DNA from 2 places in the Bradyrhizobium sp. I1.14.4 genome. Region 2 is predicted to be linked to the other one. Evidence: riboswitches for the same ligand, from Rfam matches in the RefSeq annotation. Region 2 holds a riboswitch; the other holds the start of a gene.
The links. A riboswitch is a leader RNA that binds a small molecule or an ion and turns the genes downstream of it on or off. The one in region 2 is predicted to bind S-adenosylmethionine.
Positions count from the first base shown of each region.

Region 1 (3,436 bases), on a different contig from region 2:
GGGCTGCGGAATTACACGCGAAAATGCTTTGAGAGCTTCAGGCCTTGCGCCTGGTAGTTCGAGCCGATGCGCTGGCCATAGAGCGCGTCGGGGCGCTCGAGCATGCGTTCATAGACGAGACGGCCGACGATCTGGCCATGCTCGAGGATGAACGGCACCTCGCGCGAGCGCACTTCCAGCACGGCGCGTGAGCCCTTGCCGCCGGCGCCGGCATAACCGAAACCGGGATCGAAGAAGCCGGCATAGTGGACACGGAATTCGCCGACCAGCGGATCGAACGGCACCATCTCTGCGGCATAATCCGGCGGCACCTGCACGGCCTCTTTCGAAGCCAGGATATAGAACTCGCCGGGATCCAGAATGAGGCTGCCGTCAGAGCGCGCCTTGATCGGCTCCCAGAACTCGTCGACCGAGTAGCCGCCCCGGCGATCAACATCGACCACGCCGGTGTGCCGCTTGGCGCGATAGCCGACGAAGCCACCGGAGCTCTCGCCGGAGAGATCGACCGAGAGCGCGACGCCCTGAACGAGGTCGGCATCCTCGGCGTCGACCAGCCGCTCAGTGGCATGCAGCGCATCGAGTTCGTCGGCGGTCAAGGTCGCCTCGCCGATCCGGAAGCGGACCTGGCTGAGCCGCGAGCCCTCGCGCAGCAGCACGGGAAACGTCTTCGGACTGATCTCGGCATAGAGCGGGCCGTGATAGCCGGCGCCGATCATGTCGAAGCGGCGGGTGCCGTCGGCGATCACGCGGGTGAAGACGTCCAGCCGTCCGGTCGAGCTCTTCGGGTTGGCCGCGGCCACGATCTCCGGCGGCAGCGCCAGGCTTTCCAGCAGCGGGACGATGTAGACGCAATTGGTCTCCAGCACCGCGCCGTCGGAGAGATCGATCTCGTGCAGCTTGAGCTGGTCGATCCGCTCGGCGACGGTGGCATCGGGCCCCGGCAGGAAGCTGGCGCGGACGCGGTAGGCGATGTCGCCGAGGCGGAGATCGAGGCTCGCCGGCTGGATCTGGCTTTCGACGAAGTCGTAGGCCGGCAGAATGAGACCGGCCTCCGCCATCTCCGCGATCATGCGGTCGGGCAGGATTCCGTTGGATTCATCTTCCAGCGTGAACGACACGATGCGGTCCCTCGGCGATCCCTCGAGATGGCCCAAAATCATACTCTGAACGGCCATCAAGCCCCAAAATATGGGCTTTTACGGGTTATCCGATGACCGTCTTGACGGAAAGGGCGCGAGGGAATATCAGCTGCACTTATCCCGTGGTGATTTGAGCCGGCCGGCTTGCAGCCACGTTAAATAAGTCGCTAAACAGGCCGGGGACAGTGTGATCCCGGCTTGTGGAGGTTGCTCCAGGCCGGTTTTTTTGTGGCCATTTTTTAGTGAATGGCCACCTCGGAGGTCACATGTCTGAATCCAAGTCTTCTGAAGCCAAGGCTACCGCTCGCTTTCGTCCCGAAACCCGTCTCGTCCATGGCGGCACGCTGCGCTCGCAATTCGGGGAGACGTCGGAAGGGCTGTTTCTCACCCAGGGCTACGTCTACGACAGCGCGGAGCAATGCGAGGCGCGCTTCAAGGGCCAGGACCCGGGGTTCATCTATTCGCGCTATTCCAATCCGACCATTGCGATGTTCGAGCGCCGCATGATCGAGCTCGAGGGCGCGGAAGCCGCGCGCTCGACCGCGACCGGCATGGCCGCAGTGACCACCGCGATTCTCGCGCCGCTGAAGGCCGGCGATCACGTGGTGGCGTCGAAGGCGCTGTTCGGCTCTTGCCTTTACGTCGTGCAGGACCTGTTGCCGCGCTACGGCATCGAGACGACGCTGGTCGACGGGCTCGATCTCGACCAGTGGCAGCGCGCATTGCGGCCGAACACCAAGACCTTCTTCCTGGAGAGCCCGACCAATCCGACGCTCGACGTGCTCGATATCGCTGAAATCGCCAAGATCGCGCACAGCGGCGGCGCGCGGCTGATCGTCGACAATGTGTTCGCAACCCCGATCTGGCAGAGCCCGCTGTCGCTCGGCGCCGATGTCGTGGTCTATTCCGCGACCAAGCATATCGACGGCCAGGGCCGCTGCCTCGGCGGCGTCATCCTGTCGTCGGAAGCCTTCATCGCCGAGCACATCCATAATTTCACGCGCCAGACCGGCCCGTCGCTGTCGCCGTTCAACGCCTGGGTGCTGCTAAAGGGTCTCGAGACGCTCGCCGTCCGCGTCCGCGCGCAGACCGAAAACGCGGCGAAGATCGCCGAGGCGCTGGCGAAGCATCCGAAGATCACGCGACTGGTCTATCCCGGCCGTCCCGATCATCCGCAGGCCGAGACGGTGAAGAAGCAGATGGGCGCCGGTTCGACCCTGGTCGGGTTCGAGGTGAAGGACGCCAAGGCCGGCGCCTTCCGCTGCCTCAACGCGCTGAAGATCTCGCGCATCTCCAACAATCTCGGCGACTCCAAGAGCCTGGTCACGCATCCGGCGACCACGACGCATCAGCGCCTGGCGCCGGAGGCTCGCGCCGAACTCGGCATCAGCGAAGGCTTCATCCGCTTCTCGGCTGGGCTCGAGCACCCCGACGACCTGATCGAGGATTTTCAGCGGGCGCTGGAGCAGGTCTGAGGCTGACGCTTTCCGAACGAAAGTGTCTTAGCGCTTCGTCATGGCCGGGCTTGTCCCGGCCATCCACGCCTTGCTCGCAACAACCACCAAAGACGTGGATACCCGGCACGAGGCCGGGCATGACGAGATTGTGGAGCAATCGAGCGTTATCTTTAAAGCGACTGAACCTTACGTCGCCGCCGTCGTCACGCCGCCGTCGACCACAATCGTCTGGCCGGTCATGAAGGTCGAGGCATCGGAGGCGAGATAGGCCACCGCGCCCGCGATCTCGTCGGGCTCGCCGATGCGGCGGAGCGGCGTCGACGCGGTGCGGCGCTTCAGATTGTCCGGGTCCTCCCACAGCGCGCGGGCGAAATCGGTCTTCACCAGACCCGGCGCCACGCAATTGACGCGCACGCCCTTCGGCCCCCATTCGCCGGCGAGGCTGCGGCACAGCGCGAAGTCCGCCGCCTTGGAGATGCCGTAGGCGCCGATCACGGTCGAGCCGCGCAGGCCGCCGATCGAGGAGATGATCACGACCGAGCCCTTGCCGCGTTCGGCCATCTGCGGGATGGTCTGCGAGCAGAGCCAGATGTTGCTCTTGACGTTCGCGCCCATGATCTTGTCGAACGCCTCATCCGTGATGTCGAGCAGCGGGCCGTAATAGGGGTTCACCGCGGCATTGCAGACCAGGATGTCGATCTTGCCGTAATGCTTGATCGTACCCGAGACCAGCGCCTCGACCTCGTTGCGGCGTGAGATGTTGCAGGGGATCACGAGCGCATCTCCGCCCGCCTTCTTGATGCCGTCGGCGACGTCCTGGCAGGCATCCGCCTTGCGCGA
Region 1 covers NZ_JBNDLA010000004.1:273,463-276,898, reverse strand. Annotated here, with positions in the region: gene ABIB78_RS11105 (2'-deoxycytidine 5'-triphosphate deaminase) at 12-1,175, opposite strand; SAM riboswitch at 1,252-1,331, shown strand; gene ABIB78_RS11100 (O-succinylhomoserine sulfhydrylase) at 1,406-2,614, shown strand; gene ABIB78_RS11095 (SDR family NAD(P)-dependent oxidoreductase) at 2,783-3,436, opposite strand, start outside.
Region 1: it holds a riboswitch for S-adenosylmethionine, as region 2 does, so the genes downstream of both, ABIB78_RS11100 (O-succinylhomoserine sulfhydrylase) here and metX (homoserine O-acetyltransferase MetX) in region 2, are expected to answer to the same signal.

Region 2 (3,436 bases):
GCCGTTCGCCATGGTGGCGATCGGGTAGACCAGGAAGCCATGGGTGGTCGAGATCGCCTCGTCGCCGGGCGCAAGATATGTGTGCGCCAGCAGGTTGAGGATCTCGTCGGAGCCGGCGCCGCAGATGATGCGGTCGGGATCGAGGCCGTAGGCGCGGCCGATCGCGTGGCGCAGCACGCGCGAGGTGCCCTCCGGATAGTCCTCGAGATGGTCAGCCGCGGCCTTGTAGGCTGCGATCGCCTTCGGAGAAGGACCGAACGGCGTCTCGTTGGCGGACAGCTTGAACACCTTGCGGCCCGGTTCCGGCACCGGGCTCTTGCCTGGCGTGTAGGGCGCAATATCGAGAATGCCGGGGTTCGGCACGGGGCGGGACATTATCAACTCCGGATATACGGGCGGCTAGCTCTTACTTCAGGTCCTGGCCGATCCATTAGAGGGCACCGTATAGCGCGTTGCGTGGCTGCCGACGAGGGCCGAAGAGCGGACCGAGGCGCCGGCCTCGATCAAGGCGAGCTTGATCTTCTCGAAATCGTGCCCGGCAACCGAGACCAGCAGTGCCGCGCCATCGAATGCGGTGTCGGGGACCGCGACGATCTCGGCGAGCGGCGCCAGCGCGCGGGCGACGTCGGCGTTCCAGCCGGAGACGCGCACGCTCCAGGTCTGCACCTCGGTCACCATGGCGTCGTCGGCGACTCGCGAGATCACGAACACCGGCAGCGCAGCCGGATGGTCGGCGCGTTCGAGGAACGGCAGCCGCGCGATGATCTTCGGCGCGCCTTCGGCCTCGAGCGCATTCCACCACGGCGTGCGGCTGGCGATCGCGGAGACCAGCGCGAGGTCGCCCTTCGATTTCGCCACCGCCTCGACCGCGGCCTGTGCGCTGAAATGCGACACGTAGGGCACCACGAAGCCGAAATGAAACCGCGCCGAGTCGCGCATTGCCGACTCGCCTACGGAAACATCGGCATGCACCGCGAATGGCGCCTGCACGTAAGTGAAGGTCGAGATGATGACGCGCCAGATGCTCTCGATGGTGTCGAGCGGCAGGATGCCGCGATGACGCTGCACCAGTTCGCGCATCATGCTGGCCTCGCGCGCCGGGCGGAACGCCGAACCGACCTCCTGGGTCTTCTTGACCTGGATCAGGCGGTCGATGATGTCGCCGCGCGCCATCAGCAGGCGGTGAACCTGCTCGTCGATCGCGTCGATCTCCTTGCGCAGCTCCTGCAGCGAGGGCGGCGACGGGGGTGGCTTGGACATGCTCAAAAACCTTGTCGTCAGGGCGGCCCGTTGCCGCGTCGGACAGGGCTCCTGATTAGGAAAGACAGCCACCGAAAGCAAAGAGAAACCTCGCCGTCCAGCCTTGCGCAAGCGGTTAACCATCGGCGGCCGGCCGGGGCCGCCTTGACGACGGGGGGCCTGAGGACTACGTTCGGTTCACTCCGTGGTCATTTGAGCCGGCCGGCTTGCAGCCACGTTAAACAACTCGCTAAACAGGCCGGGGACAGATCAGCTCCCGGCCGAACCTTGTTCAGGCCGGGTTTTTTATGGCCTGATTTCTGTTCGAGCCCTCCCGCGCGGAGGCAGGGTCGCCTAGATGAGCAACGTGCGTCCGATAACGAGCCAACCGGTCCCCAGCGATGATCGCGCCCATGAGGCCGATCATCCGTCGTCATTGGTGGCGAAGTTCGGCATGGACCAGCCGCTCAAGCTCGATTGCGGCGTCGATCTCGCGCCATTCCAGATCGCCTACCAGACCTATGGCCAGCTCAATGCCAACAGGTCCAACGCGATCCTGCTGTGCCACGCGTTGACCGGGGATCAGCACGTCAACAACATCCATCCCGTCACCGGCAAGCCCGGCTGGTGGGACACCATGGTCGGCGCGGGCAAGCCGATTGATCCCGAAAGATACTTCATCATCTGCTCCAACGTGATCGGCGGCTGCATGGGCTCCACGGGCCCTGCGTCGCTGAACCCTGCGACCGGCAAGGTGTGGGGGCTCGATTTCCCGATCATCACCATCCCCGACATGGTGCGTGCGCAGGCGATGCTGATCGATCGCCTCGGCATCGCGACGCTGTTCTGCGTCGTCGGCGGCTCGATGGGCGGCATGCAGGTGCTGCAATGGACCGCGGCCTATCCCGAGCGCGTGTTCGCGACGCTCGCGATCGCCTGCTCGACGCGTCACTCGGCGCAGAACATCGCGTTCCACGAGCTCGGCCGCCAGGCGGTGATGGCCGATCCGGATTGGCGCGGCGGCCGCTATGTCGACGAGGACACGCATCCGCATCGCGGACTGGCGGTGGCGCGGATGGCCGCGCACATCACCTATCTCTCGGACGCGGCGCTGCACCGCAAGTTCGGGCGGCGGATGCAGGACCGCGAGCTGCCGACGTTCTCGTTCGATGCGGATTTCCAGGTCGAGAGCTATCTGCGCTACCAGGGCTCGTCCTTTGTCGAGCGGTTCGACGCCAACAGCTATCTTTATCTGACCCGCGCGATGGATTACTTCGACATCGCCGCCGACCACAATGGCGTGCTGGCGAAGGCGTTCACCGGCATCAAGACCCGCTTCTGCGTGGTGTCGTTCACCAGCGACTGGCTGTTCCCGACCTCGGAATCGCGCGCGCTGGTGCATGCGCTGAATGCGTCGAGCGCACGGGTGTCGTTCGCCGAGATCGAGACCGATCGCGGCCATGACGCCTTCCTGCTCGACGTGCCCGAATTCCTGGAAATCTCCCGAGCGTTCCTGCAGGCCGCAGGCAAGGCGCGTGGACTGAAGGACGACGGCCAGTCATGAGCATGCAGCAGACACTGCCCTTGCCGGGCATCGCGCCCGAGCGGACCGGCGGCACTCGCACCGATCACCTGCTGGTCGCCGATATGGTGCGGCCGGGCTCGCGCGTGCTCGACGTCGGCTGCGGCGACGGCGAGCTGTTGCAGCTGCTGGAGAGCCGCGGCATCGACGGCCGCGGCATCGAGCTGTCGCGCGAGGGCGTCAATGGCTGCGTCGCCAAGGGGCTCGCGGTGGTGCAGGGCGACGCCGACACCGACCTTGTCAACTATCCCGATGATGCATTCGACTATGTGATCCTGTCGCAGACCTTGCAGGCGACCCGGCAGCCGAAGGTGGTGCTGGAGAATCTGTTGCGGATCGGGCAGCGCGCCATCGTCTCGTTCCCGAATTTCGGCTTCTGGAAGATGCGGCTACAGCTCCTGGTCGGCGGTCACATGCCCCGGACCGAGAATCTGCCGGCGAGCTGGTACGACACGTCAAACATCCATTTCTGCACCATCAAGGATTTCGTCCAGCTCTGCGAGGAGATCAACGTCAAGATGGAGCGCGCGGTGGCGCTCGATCTCTACGGCCGCCCGGTGCCGCTCAATCTGCCCTGGTGGGTGTGGAACATGTTCGGCGAGCAGGGCGTGTTCC
Region 2 covers NZ_JBNDLA010000001.1:131,149-134,584, forward strand. Annotated here, with positions in the region: gene hisC (histidinol-phosphate transaminase) at 1-375, opposite strand, end outside; gene ABIB78_RS00600 (chorismate mutase) at 412-1,260, opposite strand; SAM riboswitch at 1,435-1,514, shown strand; gene metX (homoserine O-acetyltransferase MetX) at 1,598-2,803, shown strand; gene metW (methionine biosynthesis protein MetW) at 2,800-3,436, shown strand, end outside.